Regions from separate parts of the Cupriavidus ulmosensis genome, predicted to be linked through region 1. Evidence: riboswitches for the same ligand, from Rfam matches in the RefSeq annotation. Region 1 holds a riboswitch; the other holds the start of a gene.
The links. Region 1 has a riboswitch for cobalamin ahead of ACWTPI_RS28965 (TonB-dependent receptor). Riboswitches for the same ligand answer to the same signal wherever they lie in the genome.

Region 1 (10,005 bases):
CACGTTGAGCAGGCCGTCGAGCAGGTCGCCCATATGGGCCAGCGTGCCGTCGATGCGCGCCGCCACCTGGATGGCCTGGGCCGCCGGCACGTCGCCGCGCCGCGCCACGCTGGACAGCGTGGCGGTGAACAGGCCCAGCGCGTGCACCGGCTGGCGCAGGTCGTGGCTGGCGGCGGCCAGGAAACGGGTCTTGGCGTTGTCCGCGGCGGTGGCCCGGTCGCGCTCGCGCTCGAGCTGGCCGATCAGCGCCACGTTCTCGAAGCGCAGGCGCACGCCCTCGAGCACGCTGCGGTAGGTCACGCGGCAGTAGTAGAGGTTGACGCAGGCCAGGCACAGCGCGAAGGCGAAGAACACGTTGTAGAGCGGGCCGCCCTGCCACAGGCAGTTGAGCATGAACGGCAGCACCATCGCCGTCATGGTCCCGACGTAGGTCAGCGGGCACGCCGACAGCGAGGGAATCGCGCCGCACGTCATGCCGGCGATGATGATGATGCAGAACGCCACCAGGGCCGGGTCGGGCGGCAGGAAGACGGCCGACCCGAGCCATCCCCACAACAGCCCGGACAGCCACGACATGACCGTGAAGCGCTGCGCCCACGCGCGCGGCGACAGGCTGCGCGGCGCGGCCAGCGAGGCCGGCGTGAGCGGCGCCGTGCCCTCGGCCCGCGCATGGCGGAAGTACTGCACCGAGTTGAAGATGCGCACCGCGGTGAGCAGGTAGACCACGGCCAGCCAGCCCAGCAGCAGCGTCAGCGGGGCGCCCCGCTGCAGCACGTAGAGCGCCGGCAGCGGAATGATGAAGTTGGCGAACATCACCGCGTTGGACTGCCGGTAGAGCAGCCCCACCATCGCCGCCTCGACCTGTCCCTCCGCGCAGGGCCGCGGCGCGGCGGCCGGGCCGCCGGTCCGTGCCGTCGGGTCTGGGGAAGATGCTGGGGCGGGCATTGGCGATCCGGTGATGGGTGGGCGCGGGCTGGCCGGTTCTGCAGAAACCGGAGCCTGATAATATCGCGTTCGTCCGCGCGCGTCCGCGCCCGACAAACAACACTTCCTCGCCGCCGGCCCTGCCCACCGCCACGATGCACGCCCTCCCCGCCCCGCTGCGCGCCGTGCTGGCCGACGACCACCCCCTGGTCCTCGCCGGCCTGCAGATGCTGTTCTCGACCGTGGACGGCATCACGGTGGTCGGAGAAGCCACCCATGCCGGCGAACTCACGGCGCTGCTCGCGCGCGCGGCGGCCGACCTGCTGGTGGTGGACCTCGGCCTGCTCGGCCCCGACGCCTTCCGCGCGCTGCGCGAGCTGCGCGGGCGCCATGCGGCGCTGCGCATCCTCGTGCTGACCGGCAATACCGCGCCCGGCACCGCCGACGCCGCGCTGGCGGCCGGGGCCGACGGCTTCCTGTTCAAGGACGGCAATATCGGCGCGCTGCTGCCGGCCATCGAGGCCCTGCGCGCGGGGCGGCGGTAAGGGCGGCATCAGGGACGACATTGAGGGCGGCGTTCAGGGCAACGCCAAGGCGGTCCCGCCCTCGTTCCGCCGGAATCCCTTCGCGGGCTTCGCCCCGCCACCCTTGCGCCGGACCGGCATGGCGCCGGCGTCCGCCCGCGCGACGGCAGCGGCCGGACGCGGGAATCGAGGCATGCCAGATACCTCATCCGCCACAAAGAATTCTCTTGCGTTCTATATCGATTGATATAGTATTTCGTTCTATATCACTTGATATATAACAAGACGCACCTCGGGAACCGCGGCCGCCGCGCGGCCAGGCCCGTCGCCGGAGAAGTTCATGTCACAAGACACCATCGCCACCCCGGTGCGCGGCGCGCCCCCGCTGGACATCGAGGCCATGTTCGCCATGCTGGCCGGCCTTTGCGCCAGCCTGGTCGCCATCGGCCTGGCGCGCTTCGCCTACACGCCGCTGATCCCGCCGCTGATCCAGGCACACTGGTTCACGTCGTCGCAGGCGGTCACGCTCGGCGCGGCCAATTTCGCCGGCTACCTCGCCGGCGCCCTGCTGGGCCGCCCCATCGCGGCCGCGCTGTCCAACCGCACCGCGCTGCGCCTGCTGATGCTGGTCGCCGCGCTGGCGTTCTTCGCCTGCGCGTTCCCGCTGTCGGTGGGCTGGTTCTTCGTGTGGCGCTTTGCCTCGGGCCTGTCGGGCGGCGCCATCATGGTGCTGGTGGCGACGACCATCCTGCCGCACATCCCGCCGGCGCGCCGCGGTTTTGCCGGCGGCATGATCTTCCTCGGGCTCGGGCTGGGCATCGCTGCCTCGGGCACCCTGGTTCCGCAGTTGCTGCGCTTTGGCCTGCGGGACACCTGGATCGGGCTCGGCACGGTCGCGCTGGTGCTGACCGCGGTGAGCTGGTTCGGCTGGCCCGCCGGCAACGCGCCGCAGCCGGCAACCCCGGCCGCCGCGCCGGGGCAGCCCGCCGCGCCGCCGGCCCGCCGCGAAGGCCCGGCCATGCGGGTGCTGTACGCCCAATATGCCGCCAACGCGCTGGGGCTGGTGCCGGCGATGGTCCTGCTGGTCGACTACGTGGCGCGCGGGCTGGGCCGCGGCGCGGCGGCCGGCTCCGGCTACTGGGTGCTGTACGGCGTCGCGGCCATCGCCGGCCCGGTGCTGTGCGGCAACGTGGCGGACCGCATCGGCTTCCGCGCGGCCTACCGCATCGCGCTGGCGCTGCAGGCGCTGGCCGCGGGCCTGCTGGCGCTGTCCGGCAACGGCATGCTGATCGGCGTGGCCACGGTCATCCTCGGCGTCTTCACGCCGGGCATCGTGCCGCTGGTGCTCGGCCGCATCCACGAGATGGTGCCGCACGACCACGCGGAACAGCGCGCGGCGTGGAGCCGCGCGACCACCGCGTTCGCGCTGTTCCAGGCGCTCGGCGGCTACGGCTACTCCTACCTGTTCGGCGCCACCCACAACAACTACGCGCTCATCTTCGCCTGCGGCGGCGTGGCGCTCGCGCTGGCGCTGCTGGCCGACTTCGCGCTGCGCCGCCGGCAGGCGGGCGGCGCGCGCTGAATGCCGCCGGCCCGGGCAAGCACGCCTTGCGGCCGGGCCGGCCTTGCGCTATTCCGTTAGCATGCGCGGCGCATCCGGCCCGCCTGGAGAACGGTCATGGCACAACATCACGCGGCACCCGGTGAAATCGTCAAGCTCCGCCCGCAGGGCGCGGCGCTGCGGCAAACCCAGAACCTGACCCTGGTCCGCGCGCCGGACCTGCAAGTCATGCGGCTGGTGCTGCTGGCCGGCAAGTCGCTGCCGGCACACAGCGTGCCCGGCGCGCTGACCGTGCACTGCCTCGAAGGCGCGATCGAGATGGAAGCGCACGGCAGCACCCAGCGCATGGAGGCCGGCGACCTGATGTTCGTGGCGGCGGGCGCGCCGCACGCGCTGCGCGGCATCGAGGATGCGTCGCTGCTGGTGACGCTGCTGCATCACCGCGACGCATAGGCGCTCCCCCGCGCTGACCGCTTCTCAGCGCCGCTCCGGCGCGATGCCCGCGATGGCCGCCGCGAAGCGCGCGTGCGCCTGCGGGTCGACCGGCTTGTGCTTCTTCTGCGTGCTGGCCGGGTCGTTGTCCAGGCAGTTGTTGTTGCGCCAGTTGCGCGCCGGCCGCACCGGCCGCGCCGTGAAGCCGCCGCCGCAGTTGGGGCATACGTTCTGCAGGAGGCCGTCCACGCACGCGGCGCAGAACGTGCATTCGTAGCTGCAGATGCGCGCGTCCGTCGCCGCCGGCGGCAGCGCCTTGTCGCAATGTTCGCAAGTGGGTCGCAGTTGTAGCATCATGTCTCCCGTATCGACGTGGCCAGGTAATTTACATGACATGGTAGGAACAAGGCTGCCCGCCGGAAAGCCGGCAATCTGCCACGCTACGTAAAAAACCTGCCATGCCAGGCGACCTTCCTCCGAAACCCGATGAAACGGATCTACTTCGTGGTGCCGCCCAGCGTGCACGTGCTGGACCTGGCCGGGCCGCTGCAACTGTTCGGCGCGCTCGGCGAGCTGGGACTGGGCGCGGTCGAGTGCATCTGCGCGGGGCCGGAGCGCGAGCTGCGCAGCTTCCAGGGGCTGGCGCTGAGCGCGCTGCGGCCCCTGCCGGCGAAGCTGGCGCGCGGCGACACCGTGATCGTGGCCGGCTGCAAGCTCGCGCCCGACGCCCCGCTCGCGCCCGGCAACCGCGTGCTCGTGCGCTGGCTGCAAGAGGTGGCGCGCCCGCGCCTGGGCGACATCACGCTGGCCAGCGTCTGCACCGGCGCGTGGCTGCTGGCCGCCGCCGGGCTGCTCGACGGGCGCCACTGCACCACGCACCACGACTACCTGGAGCGGCTGCAGCAGCGCTACCCCGCCGCGCGCGTGCTGGCCAACCGCCTGCTGGTCGACGACGGCGGGCTGGTCACATCGGCCGGCGTCACCGCCGGCATCGATCTCGCGCTGCACCTGATCGCGCGGGACTTCGGCGCGCCCGCGGCGATCCGCGTGGCGCGCGACAACGTGGTGCCGTTCCGGCGCCTGAGCCAGGACCCGGCGCTCGACGCGCAATTGCGCTACCGCGGCCACGACCACGCGGTGATCCACGCGGTGCAGGATTTCCTCACGGCCCGGCCGGACTACGCGCTGCCCTACGAGGCGCTGGCCGCCCGCTTCGCGCTGAGCTACCGTCAACTCGCGCGGCTGTTCCGGCAGCAATGCGGCGTGACGCTCAAGCAGTACCAGCAGCAGTTGCGCATCGCGCTGGCGCGGCGGCTGCTCAGGGAAAGCGACTGGCCGGTGGAACAGGTGGCCGCGCGGTGCGGCTTCGCCAGCCCGCACGCATTCCGCGCGGCGTGGCGGCTCGAAGAGCCGGTGACGCCTTCCGCGTGGCGCGTCACACCCTGAATGCGGCGAGGCGCTATATTGGAAGCTCGCTTTTGATCCACCAGAAAGGAGCATCGCATGAAAGCCAGCTTTAGCCGCCTCGCCGCCGTATCGATCCTGACCGCCGCCCTGTTACCGGCGGCGGCCCACGCGCAACTCGGCGACCTGCTCAAGGGCGCCACGCAAGGCAACGGCTCGGGCGGCGGCAGCGGCGGCCTGGGAGGGCTGGCCGGCAGCCTGGGCGGCGGGGGCGGCGGCATGCCCTCGCTGCAATCGCTGAGCTCGGGCAGCACCGGCAACGTGGCCGGCGTGCTGGAGTTCTGCGTCAAGAACAACTACCTGGGCGGCGGCAGCGGCGCCGCTTCGGTCAAGGACAAGCTGCTGGGCAAGCTCGGCGGCGCGCCGGCGTCCGACCCCGGCTACAGCGAAGGCGCCAAGGGCATCCTCAGCAGCGCCGAGGGCGGCAAGCTCGACCTCAGCGGCGGCGGCCTCAAGGAGCAGATCACCAGGCAGGTCTGCGACAAGATCCTGGCACAGGGCAAGTCGCTGCTCTAGCCACCGCCGCCGCCATCGCGGCGCGCTTCAGGCCGCCAGGCGGAAGGCGGACACCGCCTGGTGCAGCGCGCCGGCCTGGTCTTCCAGCGAGGCCGCGGCCGCGCTGGCCTGCTCCACCAGCGCCGCGTTCTGCTGCGTCATCTGGTCCATCTGCGAGACCGCGCGGTTGACCTCCTCGATGCCGGTGCGCTGCTCGGCCGTGGCCGAGGCGATGCCATCCATGATGGCGGTCACGCGGCCCACCGCGCTGACGATCTCGGCCATCGTCTGGCCGGCCTGCTCGACCAGCGCCGAGCCGCTGTCGACCTGCCCCGTCGATTCCACGATCAGGGTCTTGATCTCCTTGGCCGCGCTCGCGCTGCGCTGCGCGAGGTTGCGCACCTCGCCGGCCACCACGGCGAAGCCGCGGCCCTGCTCGCCGGCGCGCGCGGCTTCCACCGCGGCATTGAGCGCCAGGATATTGGTCTGGAAGGCGATGCCGTCGATCACCCCGATGATGTCGTTGATCTTGCGCGAGCTGGCGGTGATGCCGCGCATCTTGTCCACCACCTCGCTCACCACGCTGCCGCCCTGCTGCGCGATCTGCGCGGCGTCGGCCACGTACTGGCTAGCCTCGGCGGCGTTGTCGGCATTCTGGCGCACGGTGGCGGTGAGCTGCTCCATGCTGGCGGCGGTCTGCTGCAGCGAGGCGGCCTGCTGCTCGGTGCGGCCCGACAGGTCGGAGTTGCCGGCGGCGATCTGCTGCGCCGCGGCGCTGATGGAATCGGCCGCCTGCTGGATGCCCCCCACGGTGCCGGCGAGCTGGTCGCGCATATGGCCGATCGCGTACATCAGGCTGGCGCGGTCGTCCGGCGCGGTGCCGGCGCGCACGGTCAGGTCGCCGGAGGCCATGCGCAGGGCCAGCGCGGCGGCGTCGGCGGGCTCGCCGCCCACCGATTTCTGGATGCTGCGGATCACCAGCGTGGCCACGCCGGAGATCACGATGCCGAGCAGCACCAGCAGGCCGACCGACTGATACAGCGACGAGCGGAACTGGGCCTCCACGTCATCCATGTAGGTGCCCGCCAGCAGGTCCCAGTTCCACGGCTTGTAGCGCGCCACGTAGCCGATCTTGGGGCTGGGCTGGTCGCTGCCCGGCTTGGGCCACCAGTAGTCCAGGTGCCCGGTGCCCTCGGGCGAGGCGCCGCGCGCGGCGATCTCGACGTAGAGCGCCTTGCCCTTCGCGTCCTTGAAATCGATCATGTTCTTGCCGTTGAGCTTGGCGTTGATCGGGTGCATCACCAGCACCGAATCGGCGCCCACGATGGTGATGTAGCCATCCTTGCCGTAGCGCTGCGCGGCGATGCGGGCGGTGGCCTGGGCCTTGGCCTCGGCTTCGCTCATCTTGCCCTGGCGCGCCAGCTCCGCGTAGTCGCGCACCAGCGAGAGCGACATGTCGACCACGTTGGCCAGCTCGCCGCGGCGGTCGGCCATCTGCAGCTGCCGGGTCTGGAAGGCGTGCATCACGGTCAGCAGCAGCAGGCCGAGCCAGGCCAGCACAAGGGGAATCCACAGCTTTTTTCGCAGGGTCAGGTGGTTCATGACGAGGTTCGCGTTATCGGGACGGGCACCGGCCATGCAAAAGGCAGGCGGTGTTCCCCCCGGATATCGGAGCACGCCCTGCCTTCTTTAGCGCCGCATGCGGTATTCCCGCGCGCGGTGCCGGAAACACCAAAAAGATGCCGGACGATGCCTCGCGATGACGACACGATTCATCATGTCGGCGCAATGCGCCGGCTTCGCGGCGCAGCCACGCCGGGTAAAAACTACCGCCCCGGATCACTTAAATCCCGTTACAATCCGCCTCGCACCCGCGCTGCTTTTGCAACCGGGTTGCAAAAGGATCGAAGGTGCCCCGCCCGCGTTGCGCGGTCAGGGGTTAAACGGGAAACAGGTGCGCCGCCCCGCCGCGGCAAGTCCTGTGCTGCCCCCGCAACGGTCAGCAGGTAGAAAGGTGTCACGCCGCGCCCCACAAGCAGCGGCAGCCACTGCGCGCAACCACGCGCGGGAAGGCGGCACCCCGGACGCGCCCACCCGGCAGCGCATCCCCCTGCGAGCCCGGATACCGGCCTTGCGACCCATCACAGCGGCTGCGGACGGGCACCGCGCGTGAGGCCGCCGGGCATGCGCCCGGCGCCGGCGCGCGCGCGTCCGTGGCTGGTTCGTTCATTGCCGCGGGCGGGGTCGCCCGCGGCCAACGATGGAAAGTCCATGTCCGCGCGCCACCGCCTTGCCCGCCGCCTGCTGCCCGCCTCCGGCCGGCTCCGCTTCATCCCCATCCGCCGCACGCTGGCGCGCCAGTGCGCGCTGGCCCTGTCGCTGGGCGCCTTTGCCGGTGCCGGCGCGGACGCCGCACGCGCCGCCGACGACACCGAGGCCGGCCGCCCGCCGGCGCGCCCGGCGCAGAAAGAGGCCGCGGCGCTGCCGCCGGTGGTGGTCAGCGGCGCCGCGCTGCCGCCGGGCCTGTCGCTGTCGGAGCCCGCCAGCACCGGCAGCCGCCTGGGGCTGACGCCGCTCGAGACCCCGGCCAGCATCGAGGTGCTGTCCGGCGAGACCATCCGCGAGCGCGGCGACCAGAGCGTGAGCGACGCGGTGTCGCGCGCCACCGGCATCACCGCCGCCGGCGCGCCCGGCAACGGCGGCACGGCGCTTGCCGCGCGCGGCTTCTCGGGCCAGGGCTCGGTCATGCAGCTGTACGACGGCACGCGCCTGTACGTGGCGGCCGGCACCGTCACCTTCCCGTTCGATACATGGTCGGTGGACCGCATCGAGGTGCTGCGCGGCGCGGCCTCCGTGATGTACGGCGAGGGCGCCATCGGCGGCGTGGTCAACGTGATCCCGAAAAAGCCGCTGCGCGGCCCCATCACCAACGAGCTGCAGCTCACCGGCGGCACGCAGCGCACCGCGCGCGCGGCCTTCGACAGCGGCGGCGCGGTCAACGAGAACCTGTCCTACCGCTTCAACGTCAACTACGGCCGCTCCGCCGGCTGGGTGGACCGCGGCGAATCGCGCGACGTGGACGTGTCCGCCGCGGTGCGGCTCGACGTCTCGCCGGCATTCAACCTCACGCTGTCCTACGACGACGGCGACCAGCACCCGATGCGCTACCTGGGCACGCCGCTGGTCAACGGCAGCCTGGATACCTCGCTGCGCACGAAGAACTACAACGTGGGCGACAGCACCATCACCTACCGCGACCGCTGGACCCGGCTGGCCGCCGAATGGCAGCCCAACGAGCGCGTGGCCGTGCGCAACCAGTTCTATTACCTCACCAGCCAGCGCCACTGGCGCGACTCGGAGTCCTACACCTACCTGCCCGCCACCGGGCAGGTGCGCCGCACCGACTACCTGGAGATCCTGCACGACCAGGAGCAGATCGGCGACCGCGCCGACCTGAAGGTCGACGGCCAGCTGTTCGGCCTGGCCAACACGGTCACGGCGGGCTTCGACGTCAACCGCATCAACTTCACCCACAGCAACAACTCGCCCTATGGCGGCGCCTCCACCGTCGGCGCGTACCAGTTCGACCCGGGCCAGTTCTTCAGCCCGCCGGGCGTGGTCACTTCGCCGCGCTACCGCACCCACACCACCCAGGCCGCCCTGTTCGGCGAGGACCGCCTCAAGCTCACGCGGCAATGGTCGGTGATCGGCGGCGTGCGCTTCGACCATGCCCAGCTCGAGCGCGGCAACCTGCTGACCGGCGACGACTGGACCCGCACCTTCAACAACGCCACCTGGCGCGCGGGCACGGTCTACGAGTTCACGCCATCGCTGTCGGTCTACGCGCAGTACGCCACCGCCACCGATCCGCTCGGCGCGCTGATCACCACCTCGGACGCGCAGAAGGACTTCCGGCTCGCCACCGGCCGGCAGATCGAGGCCGGCGTCAAGCAGGCGTTCTGGAACAGGCGCGGCGAATGGACCTTCGCCGCCTACCAGATCGTCAAGAAGAACCTGCTCACGCGCGACGCCGGCAACCCGGCGCTGTCGGTGCAGGTGGGCGAGCAGTCCTCGCGCGGGCTGGAGGCGTCGCTCAGCATCGAGCTGATGCGCGGCCTGCGCGTGGATGCCAACGGCACCGTGCTGCGCGCCCGCTACGACGACTTCGCCGAAAGCGTCAACGGCGCACTGGTCTCGCGCAACGGCAACGTGCCGACCGGCGTGCCGCAGCAGGCCGCCAACCTGTGGCTGACCTGGGCCTTCGCGCCGCAGTGGCAGGCGGGCGGCGGCCTGCGCTACGTGGGCCGGCGCTATACCGACAACGCCAACACCGCGGCCATGCCTTCGTACACGGTGGTGGATGCCGCGCTGCAGTGGCGCGTGTCGCGCCAGACCGCGCTGGCGCTGCGCGTCTACAACCTGTTCAACCGCGACTACGCCGAGACCTCCGGCAACAGCGGCGGACAGTGGCTGCTGGGCCGCCCGCGCGCGGCCGAGCTGTCGGCCAACTTCTATTTCTAGCCCGGCCGTGGCACACCCTTCCCTGTCCTGGCCGGAACGCTGCTGGCGCTGCGCGCGCCGCTGGCTCTACCTGGTGCACCGCTG
Region 2 (10,005 bases), on a different contig from region 1:
CGGTCAGGTTGTAGCCGTAGCCGGCGAAGTAGCTGGCCTGGCTGCCGAAGTCCGAGTAGTGGTCGTTGCGCACGTTGAGCTGCAACTGGTGCTTGCCCAGGCGGCCGTCGTAGCCGGCGAACACCGAGGCGATATTGCGCACCGGCGTGGCGTAGGAGCTCGAATCGAGCTCCTGCTGCGCGTACTCGGCGCCGAACAGCAGCGTGTGCGTGGGCGCCAGCGCGTATTCGTTCTGCCAGGTGTACTGGCGGTTGCGCGTGTTGAAGCGGCTGTCGAACAGGCCGTTCCTGGTCGTGGTGCTGCGGTCCTCGCTCTGCGCCACCTTGAAATGCGTGCTCCAGTCCCGGCCCAGCTTGCCGTTGACGAAACCCGATACGGTGTAGAGCTCGCTGTCCATCCACCAGACGTCGGTGGGCTTGCCCGAGGTGCTGTCGTAGGACAGCTTGCTCTTGGAGTAGTAGGCCGTGACGCCCGCGTCCCAGTCGCTGGTGAAGCGGTGCTTGACCTGGCCCGACACGCTCTTGTTGTCGTAGGGGTTGTCGTTGGGATTGGCCTTGGGCTGCTGCTGCGGGTTGACGGCGGAGAAACCGTCGGTCTTGAAGATCGAACCGGTGAGGTTGAACGAGGTGTCGCCGACCTGGCCGCCGTAGCCCACCGTGGCCTGGCGCGTGTTGTTGCTGCCGTACTCGATCTGCGCGTTGGCCGCGGGCGGCTTGCCCGCGCCGGTCTTGGTGAAGATCTGCACCACGCCGCCGATGGCGTCCGAGCCGTACAGCGCCGACACGTTGCCGCGCACCACCTCGATGTGGTCGATCTGGTCGGGCAGGATGTTGGCCAGCTGCGCCGTGCCGCTGCTGGCCGACGACACGCGCACGCCGTCGATCAGGATCAGGGTCTGGTTGCCGTTGGCGCCGCGCATGAACAGCGTGGTGTTGGCGCCCATGCCGCCGTTGGCGGCGAATTCCACGCCGGCCTGCGAGCGCAGCAGCGTGCGCAGGTCGGGCGCCTGCGAGTTGACGATGTCCTGCTGCGTGACCACGGTGGTGTGCGGCAGCGCCTCGGTCAGCGCCTGCGCGGTGCGCGTGGCCGTCACCACCACCGGGGCCAGCGGCGTGGCGGCGGGTTGCGTGGCCGGTTGCGTGGCAGATTGCGCGGCGGGTTGTGCGACCGGTTGTGCGACGGCAGGCTGCGCGGCCGGCTGCGGCGCGGGTTCGCTGTCGGGCACCGGCTGGGCCTGGGCCAGGCCGTGCGCGCCGGCGGCGAGCACGGCAAGCAGGCCGGCCGACAGGGGCCGGCGCGCGCGCGCGGCAACGAGAACGGGAACAGACTGGCGAAGCGCCGGCGATGCCGGCCGGCGATGCCGGGAAGACGATGAACGCATGGTGCGAAGAGGGAGAGAGCAGCCTGGTCCGTTCCCCCGCGGACCGTCTGGCGACGAAGCGCGCCACGCATCCTGCGGAAGGCGGCGCACTCTCGTTCAGGCCGGTATCCGGGCTGGCGACACCAGTCCGACCGCCTTCCCGGACCTTGCGGTTCAGTGGCTGATGGGTCGGCCTTGCGATATTTCCGATCGCGGTCGCTTACCGTTGCGGGGGCAGCACAGGTTGGCCCGGCACGCGCCCTGGCGGCGGCGGCTGGCTCCCTGTTTCCCGTTGAACTGCAACCCTGTAGTGAACAGGATTGCGAGCACCTGGAACGTGCGCGAGTGTAGGCAGTTTCACCGCGAGCGTCAATGACGCCCCGCGCACCGCCCCGGGCCGCGCGAAAACGCATGGAAGCAGGCAGGAAATGCCGCCGCGGCGCCCGTTGGGCGACGTTGCATGCAACTTTGGCGCGCTGGCCCGGTCACACCGGGCTGCTTTCCACGGCTGCGCGCGGAGCGCTTGGGCTAAAATCCCAGAACCCGAAACCCGGATATGACAGGCTCTATGCTCACCGAACTCGAACAACTCGCCGCCAAGATCGGGCGCGTGCTGCATCACGCCGACACCCTGGCAGCGGAGAACCAGCGCCTGCGCGAGGAGATCGAACGCCTGCAGGCCGAGGCCAGCCAGTTGCGCGGCGACCGCGAGGCGATGGCCGCCGACCGGGAGCTGCTCAATATCAAGATCGAGGAAGCGCAGTTGCGCATCCAGTCGATCCTCGACAAGCTCCCCACCGCCAGCGACGCCCGCCAGCTCGACCTGCTCGGCGACGGCGCCGCGCAGGCCGCGGACAGCGCCCTCACCAAGGCACCCGGAGAAAACGCATGAGCAACAAGCAAGTCGAAGTCAGCATCGCCGGCCAGTCCTACCGCTTCGCCATCGCGCCGGACAACGAAGCCGCGCTGCTGGAAGCAGTGGCCCTGGTAGACGACCAGATGACCCGCCTCAAGAGCGGCGTCTCCGCCAAGGGCGTGGAGCGCGTGGCGGTGATGGCGGCCATCAGCATCGCCTCGGACCTGCTCTCGCTCAAGCGCAAGCAGCAGGAAGACGGCGCGATTCCGGTGGACGCCGTGCGCGCGCGCATCCGCGAGCTCAACGAGCGCGCCGACGAGGCGCTGCGCCAGTATGCCCACGTCGGCACCGGCGCGCCCATTTCCCGCGGCTGAACGGGGCCGGGCGCGGACCGGGCAGGACCGCACCCGGCCGGCCGCGGCGCGGTGCCCCGCACGGCACAGTTGTGACGCCGCGATGACCGCGATGTGCCCGAGGTGCCGCGCGCGTCGGCAAAATGTAACGGCCCGGCACGGCGGGCTTGGTATGAAATGCCCGGCGGTGTATAGTGGAGCCAAGTCGCGCCAAGCCACATAGTCGCGACACCAAAGGTCGGGTTATCGTGCCTGACCGCCGTTTTCATCCCATCCAAGTTAGAAACGGCAAACGTCTGACAGCCTGCGGAAGCGATTGGTCCTACGGCAACAAAGTCAGACGTTTGACAGTTTCCCTGCCTGGTTCGTCAGGATCATATTCCTTGAACCGATAAGCATTTGTTGGTGCGGGACAATGCCGTGTGGGCGAGCGCGTCGCTTGATTCAAAGTTCGCAGTCGGGACTCCCTGAGTCAGTGATGTACCCAAAATGCGGCTTCCGCAGCCACTCTGAACCTCACTTGGGTTCAGGATGCCGATCCAGCGGCCGAGGCGGGGACCCCAACGAGAGAAGGCGGTGGTTTGAAACCACCGCCTTTTTTTTGCGCTCGTTTTTTTTGCGCGGCCTCTTTTTGCGCGGCCCTGGCGATGCCTGCCGGTTCCTCGCGCCTCCCCGCATTTCCTCGCGTTTTTCGCATTTTTCACGCTTCGCGCCCGCGCGGCGCACCCGGCCGCGCGAGCCGCGCACGGCTGCTGCGCGACTGCCGCACGATTGGCATACACGGTTTTCTTTTGGCCGGGCTTGCTGCACCATAGCGCTGTCGCCAACGCCACTCCGCCGTGAGCCAACCCGCCAATGAGCCGCTCCTCGCAAGCCAATGCCGCCGACCGGGCCCGCCAGTACTGGCTGATGAAATCGGAGCCGAACGAGGCCAGCATCGACGACCTCGCCAGGCGCGGCACGCTGCCCTGGACCGGCGTGCGCAACTACCAGGCGCGCAACTTCATGCGCGACGCCATGCGCATCGGCGACGGCGTGCTGTTCTATCACTCGTCGTGCCCGCAGCCCGGCATCGCCGGCCTGGCCGAGGTCGGCTCGCAGCCCTACCCCGATCCCACCCAGTTCGATCCCGAGAGCGGGTATTACGACGACGCCTCCAGGCCCGACGCGCCGCGCTGGGTGCTGGTCGACGTGCGCTACGTCGGCAAGGGCCCGCTGATCTCGCTGGCCGACCTGCGCGCGCACGCGGAACTGGCCGACATGGTGGTGCTGCGGCGGGGCAACCGCCTGTCCATCACGCCGGTGACGCCAGCCGAATGGCGCTTCATCACCACGCGGCTGATGGGCTGACCGCTTGATCGGCTGACCGGCTGATCGGCCGGTCGGCTGCCCCGCGCGGCGCGCGGCGCGCCCGCCCTTCCCGGCGCATCGGCGCCAACGACATCCACAAGGCCGGCCTCGTTCCATGCATGTCTCCCTGATTCCCGGGCTGTTGCTGCTCGGCGCCTTTACCGGCTTCTGCGCCGGCCTGCTCGGCGTGGGCGGCGGCATGCTGATGGTGCCCTTCCTCACGCTGCTGTTCACCTACCTGGATTTCCCGCACGAGGCCATCGTCCACATGGCGATCGCCACCTCGATGGCGACCATCCTGTTTACCTCGCTGTCCTCGGTGCGCGCCCACCACCTGCACGGCATGGTGCGCTGGAAGCTGGTGCTCGCGCTGGCGCCCGGCATCCTGGCCGGCGGCCTGCTCGGCGGCGGCAAGGTCTTCGCCGCGCTCAAGACCGGCTGGCTGTCGCTGCTGTTCTCGGTGTTCGTCGGCTTCTCGGCCTGGCAGATGCTGCGCAACCGCAAGCCCGCGCCGCACCGCCAGCTGCCGGCCACGCCGGGCATGCTCGGCGCGGGCGGCGTGATCGGCTTCCTGTCCAGCCTGGTGGGCGCCGGCGGCGGCTTCGTCTCGGTGCCGTTCATGACCTGGTGCAACGTGCCGATCCACAACGCCGTGGCCACCTCGGCCGCGCTCGGCTTCCCGATCGCGGTAGCCAGCGTGATCGGCTACGTGTGGAGCGGCTTCGGCGTGGCGGGGCTGCCGGCCGGCTCGCTCGGCTACATCTACCTGCCCGCGCTGGCGGTGATCGCGCTGGCCAGCGTGCTGACCGCGCCGCTGGGCGCGCGCACCGCGCACCGCCTGGACGTGGCGCAGCTGAAGAAGGTCTTCGCCTGCCTGCTGTTCTGCCTGTCGGCCTACATGCTGTGGAAGGCGTGGCACGCGTTCGCGCTCCAGGCGCTCTAGCGGGCGGATACAAGTGGATACAAGGTCGATCCCGCATCGTGGAACGATCGCGCCGCGGGTGCGTCAGAATACGCATTGCCAGAAACGGGAGAACACCATGAAAAAACTGCTTGCCGCCACGCTGCTCGGCACCACCGCCATGATCGCCTCGGCCCAGGGCGGCGCCCCGGCCCGCGATCCCGCGCCCGCCGGCGTGCTGTCGCTGTCGGCCCAGGCCGCCACCGACGTGCCCACCGACGTGGTCCACCTGACCCTGGCCGCCGAGCAGGAAGGCGCCGAGCCCGGCGCGATCTCGTCCGCGCTGTCCGCCAAGGCGCAGCAGGTCATCGCGCAGGCCCGGCGCACGGCCGGCGTGCAGGCGGAATCGGGCGGCTTCACGATCAACCCGTCCACCGACCGCAACGGCCGCATCAGCACCTGGCGCGGGCGCGCCGAGGTGATCCTGCAATCGCGCGACTTCGCCGCGGTCTCGAAGCTCGCCGGCCAGCTTGCCAGCCAGATGCAGGTGCAGAACATCGCCTTCTCGCTCTCGCGCGAAACGCGCCAGGCCACCGAGGCCAGGCTGGCCGAGCAGGCCGTGGCCTCGTTCCGCGCCAAGGCCGACACCACCACCAAGCTGTTCGGCTACAGCAGCTACGCGATCCGCGAAGTGCAGGTCAGCGAGATCGGCGCGGTGCAGCCGATGCCGCGCATGTACGCGGCCAAGGCCATGATGTCGGACGCGGCGCCAGTGCCGGTCGAGGGCGGCAAGGCCCAGGTCACGGTGACGGTGAACGGCTCGGTGCAGATGCTGAAGTGAGCCGCGCCACGCGCGCGGCGATGCGCGCGTAGTCTTCCGGCGTATCCATGTCGGTGGTGAAGCGGTCGTGGCCGGCCTCGTGGACGAAGACCTCGTCCGGGTGCTCGGCGATCAGCCTGCGGCAGCCCGGATTCACGTGCCCGGCCACGACCTCCGCGGCGTAGCTCGCCGAGAACGCCACCGGGTTGCCGCGCTGCCCCGCGTGCATGGGCACCACGATCGCGCCGCGCGGCATCGCCGCGAACGCGCGCACCAGCTCCAGGTAGTCGGCCGCCTCCAGCAGGACCTGATCGGCCAGGCACACCAGCACCACGCTGCACGGCATGCGCAGCGCCGCCACGCCGGCGGCCACCGAAGTCATCTGCCCCTCCTCGTAGCGCGGGTTCGGCTGGAAAGCGACCGGCAGGCCGTCGAGCGCGCCGATCACCTCGCGGCCCTTGTACCCCGTCACCACCACGATCTCCCGCGGCCGCGCCGCCAGCAGCGCGCGCACCGTGCGCCGCACCGCCGGCTCGCCGTCCAGCGGCAGCAGCAGCTTGTGCGGCCCGCCCATGCGCGACGACATGCCCGCGGCCAGCACCACCGCCGAGAAGGCCGGCAACGCCGCGTCCGCCGGCGCGCTCATGTGGCCTTGCGCGCGCCGCGCGCGGCCGGCAGGTATTTGTCCGGGTCGCGCTCGAACTCCACCTTGCAGCCGTCGCAGCAGAAATACACGCGCTGCCCGCCATGCTCGACCACGTGCCTGGCCGACGCGATGTCGACCGCCATGCCGCACACCGGATTGACGTAGCGCGCGGCGGTGGCGGCGGGAGCCGGTGCCATCGATTCGCACGGCAGCATCGCCGGCAGCGCCTCGCCGCTCTGCGCGGGCGCCTGCGCGGCCTGTTCTTCCTCCATCTGCCGGCGCAGCGCCACCAGCCCGGCCACCGCGCCGAGCGCGATCTCCTGCGGCGTGCGCGCGTGGATGTGCGGGCCGGCCGGCGCATGCAGCGCGGCCAGCCGCTGCGGCGCGATGCCGCGCCGCTGCATGGCCTCGCGCAGCGTCTGCGCCTTGCGCTGGCTCGCCACCAGCAGCACCGCCGCGGCCGGGCCGCGCAGCGCCGCTTCCAGCGCGTCCTCGTCGCCGTCGCCCTGGGTGGCCACCAGCGCCAGCCGCGGCGCCAGCGCGGCGAGCGCGGCCGGGTCGTAGCCCGCCACCACCTGGCGCAGGCCCAGCGCCGCCAGCGGCACCGTCATGCCGGCCGCGGCCACCACGGCGAAGCCCATGCGCTGCGCCAGCACGCAGGCTTCCAGCGCGGTCGGCGTGGCGCCCAGCACCAGCGCCACCGGCGGCGGCAGGGTCGGCTGGATGAACAGCTCCAGCGTGCCGTTGCTCGCGCACGGCATGGCGTGCATCTCGATGCCGGCCTCCGCCGCCGCGGGCGCGTTGCTGATGCGCAGCAGCTTGGGGGCGCCGGTGCGGATCGCCTCCAGCGCGGCCTGGATCACGATGGCGCGCGAACAGCCGCCGCCGACCCAGCCGTGCAGCGCGCCGTCCTCTTCCAGCAGCGCCTGCGCGCCCACCCAGGCCGAGGTGGGCGGCTGCGCGCGGATCACGGTGATCACCGCGAACGGGCGCAGCGCGTCGATCAGCCGCTGCTCGCGCAGCAGCAGCGCTTCGCCATCGATGGCGTCCGTGGCGGTGTCCGTGGCGGTGTCCGTGGCGGGGTCTATGGTGGCGTGGTTCATGGCAGGGTCCGGAACGTCGTTTACTGCAATACCGACAGGACTTGCGGCAGCACCTGCCGCAGGCTCGCCAGGTCGCGCGCGCCGGCCAGCAGGTCGAGATACGGCAGCGCCGCCGACATGCCGGCGCTGGCCGGCGTGAAGCCGGGCTGGCCCATCAGCGGGTTGAGCCAGACCAGCCGGCGGCAGCGCCGCCGCATCTTGTGCAGGGCTTCCTGCAGCAGGCCGGGCTCGCCCGCGTCGTAGCCGTCGCTGACGATCACCACCGCCGTGCGCGAATGCAGCAGCGCCGCGCCGTGGCGGCGGTTGAACGCCGCCAGGCTTTCGCCGATGCGCGTGCCGCCGGCCCAGCCCGCCGACAGCAGCGCCAGGCGCTCCTGCGAGCGCCACGGGTCGGGGTCGCGCAGCGCCTGCCCCACGTTCGCCAGCGCGGTGTGGAAGATGAAGCAATGCACGTCGGCCAGCCGCGCGCTCAGCACGCGCGCCAGGCGCAGGAAGAAAAAGCTGTACAGGCTCATCGAGCGGCTCACGTCCAGCAGCAGCACGATGCGCGGGCGTTGCCGCCGGCGCTGCCGCCACGCCAGCTCCAGCGGCAGGCCGCCGCGCGACACGCTGCGCCGGATGGTGGCGGCCATGTCGATCATGCGGCCCGACGCCGCGCTGCGCTCGCGCCGCGTCTGCACGCCGCGCAGCCGCTGCGCGAAGCGCCGGATCGCGTCGTCGATGGCGAACAGCGCGTCGGGCTGGTTGAGATGGCGGAAATCCGCGTGCGCGAGCGACTCCGCCGCGCTGGCGCCACGCGCGGCCGCGCTGCCCTCCGCCGCCAGCGTCTCCGCCTCGGGGCCGGCGCAAGCCAGCGCGGTGCCTTCGCTGTCGTCACCCGGCCCGGCGTCGCGGCGCGGCTCCAGGCGCCCGGCGCCGCTGGCCTGCGCCGGCGCCAGCGCGCGCCGGTTGGGCCGCTGGAAGTAGGCATCGAACAGGGCGTCGAAGCGGCGCCATTCCTCGGCGCGCGAGCACAGCAGCGCGCGCAGGCTCCAGCGCAGCAGCTCGCTGTCGAGCTGGCCCATGCGCCGCGCCACTTCCATCGAGGCCGCCATGTCCTCGCTCGCCACGCGGAAGCCGTTGGCGCGCAGCCAGCCCGCGAAGCCGGTGTAGCGCGACACCAGCCGCGCCGCCAGGTCCGTCTCGGGAGCGCGCTGCGCGGCGCCGGGCAGCGCGTTCAGCATGCCGCCGCCAGTTTTTCGACGACCGGGCGCGTGAGCCCGGCCAGGTCCGCGCGCGTCTTCACCAGCGCGGCCAGCGAATCCATGATGCGCTCGGCGCCGCCGGGGTCGAGCGCGCTCACGCCCAGGCGCAGCAGCGCCGAGGCCCAGTCCAGCGTCTCGGCCAGGCCGGGGCGCTTCTGCATGTCCATCTGCCGCACCGCCTGCACGAACTCCACGATCTGCCGCGCCAGCGCCTCGGGCACGTCCGGCACCTGCATGCGCACGATCAGCAGTTCCTTGTCGAAGCCCGGGTAGTCCACGTACTGGTAGAGGCAGCGGCGGCGCAGCGCGTCGGAGATCTCGCGCGTGCCGTTGGAGGTCAGCACCACGTAGGGCCGCTCGGTTGCGCGCACCACGCCCAGCTCGGGGATCGACATCTGGAAGTCCGACAGCAGCTCCAGCAGGTAGGCCTCGAACGCTTCGTCGGTGCGGTCGATCTCGTCGATCAGCAGCACCGGCGCCGGCGTGGCGGTGATCGCGTCGAGCAGCGGGCGCTTGAGCAGGTAGCGCTCGGAGAAGATGTCCTGCTCCTTGTCGGCCACCGAGCGCGGGTCCTGCTCCAGCAGCTTGATCGCCAGCAACTGGTGCTGGTAGTTCCATTCGTAGAGCGCCGCGTGCGCGTCCAGCCCTTCGTAGCATTGCAGGCGGATCAGGCGCGTGCCGAGCAGCCGCGCCAGCGCCTTGGCGACCTCGGTCTTGCCCACGCCGGCCTCGCCCTCGAGCAGCAGCGGGCGGCGCATCTCCAGCGTCAGCAGCAAGGTGGCGGCGAAGCTGCGCTCGGCGATGTAGCCATGCTGCGCCAGGCGCTGCTGCAGCGCCGCCACGTCGGGCATGCGGTCGGCTGGCATGGCGGCGTGCCTGCGTCAGGTGGCCTTGCGCGAGAAGATCCCGCGCAGCCAGTCGCGCAGCACCGCCCACGCCAGCGCGAGGCCGTTGAGTTCGGTGCGCGGCGGCGCGGCCTGGGCCACCGTGGCCGGCGCGGTGTCGCCGTCCGGCGCCGCCGCATCCCGCGCGGGCGCCTGCCGCGACTGCGCCAGCGCGTCGAAGTTGGCCGCGAACTGCTTGAGGATCTGGTCGGCCACGGTGTTCATCATGCGGCCGCCGAACGCAGCCGCCTTGCCGCTCATCGTCACCTCGCTCCTGCCGGACAGCGCGCAGGCGCCGCCGCTGCCCTCGCTGCCCTGCACGGTCGCCAGCAGGTCCATCGACGCGCCCGAGGTGCCGGTCGAGTCCGCGCCCTTGCCCGCCAGGTGCAGGCTGCGCGCGGCCGGGTCCAGGCCGAGCACCTCGATCTCGCCCTTGAACGACATCGTGGCCGGCCCGAGCCGCACGACGATGGTGCCCTTGTAGTGCG

Region 2: it holds a riboswitch for cobalamin, as region 1 does, so the genes downstream of both, ACWTPI_RS15880 (TonB-dependent receptor plug domain-containing protein) here and ACWTPI_RS28965 (TonB-dependent receptor) in region 1, are expected to answer to the same signal.

What each region holds. Positions count from the first base shown of each region.
Region 1 is NZ_CDRMWP010000002.1:2,080,515-2,090,519, forward strand. Features, by position in the region: gene ACWTPI_RS28925 (ATP-binding protein) at 1-945, opposite strand, end outside; gene ACWTPI_RS28930 (response regulator) at 1,080-1,469, shown strand; gene ACWTPI_RS28935 (YbfB/YjiJ family MFS transporter) at 1,789-3,030, shown strand; gene ACWTPI_RS28940 (cupin domain-containing protein) at 3,127-3,462, shown strand; gene ACWTPI_RS28945 (DUF1272 domain-containing protein) at 3,487-3,795, opposite strand; gene ACWTPI_RS28950 (GlxA family transcriptional regulator) at 3,928-4,887, shown strand; gene ACWTPI_RS28955 (DUF2501 domain-containing protein) at 4,945-5,421, shown strand; gene ACWTPI_RS28960 (methyl-accepting chemotaxis protein) at 5,449-7,002, opposite strand; cobalamin riboswitch at 7,292-7,549, shown strand; gene ACWTPI_RS28965 (TonB-dependent receptor) at 7,672-9,921, shown strand; gene ACWTPI_RS28970 (PepSY domain-containing protein) at 9,929-10,005, shown strand, end outside.
Region 2 is NZ_CDRMWP010000001.1:3,450,610-3,460,614, forward strand. Features, by position in the region: gene ACWTPI_RS15880 (TonB-dependent receptor plug domain-containing protein) at 1-1,381, opposite strand, end outside; cobalamin riboswitch at 1,464-1,710, opposite strand; gene ACWTPI_RS15885 (hypothetical protein) at 1,929-2,252, shown strand; gene ACWTPI_RS15890 (cell division protein ZapA) at 2,249-2,590, shown strand; RNA gene ssrS (6S RNA) at 2,920-3,131, shown strand; gene ACWTPI_RS15900 (EVE domain-containing protein) at 3,425-3,919, shown strand; gene ACWTPI_RS15905 (sulfite exporter TauE/SafE family protein) at 4,035-4,862, shown strand; gene ACWTPI_RS15910 (SIMPL domain-containing protein) at 4,960-5,661, shown strand; gene ACWTPI_RS15915 (nucleotidyltransferase family protein) at 5,621-6,286, opposite strand; gene ACWTPI_RS15920 (XdhC family protein) at 6,283-7,389, opposite strand; gene ACWTPI_RS15925 (vWA domain-containing protein) at 7,410-8,612, opposite strand; gene ACWTPI_RS15930 (AAA family ATPase) at 8,606-9,499, opposite strand; gene ACWTPI_RS15935 (SRPBCC family protein) at 9,515-10,005, opposite strand, start outside.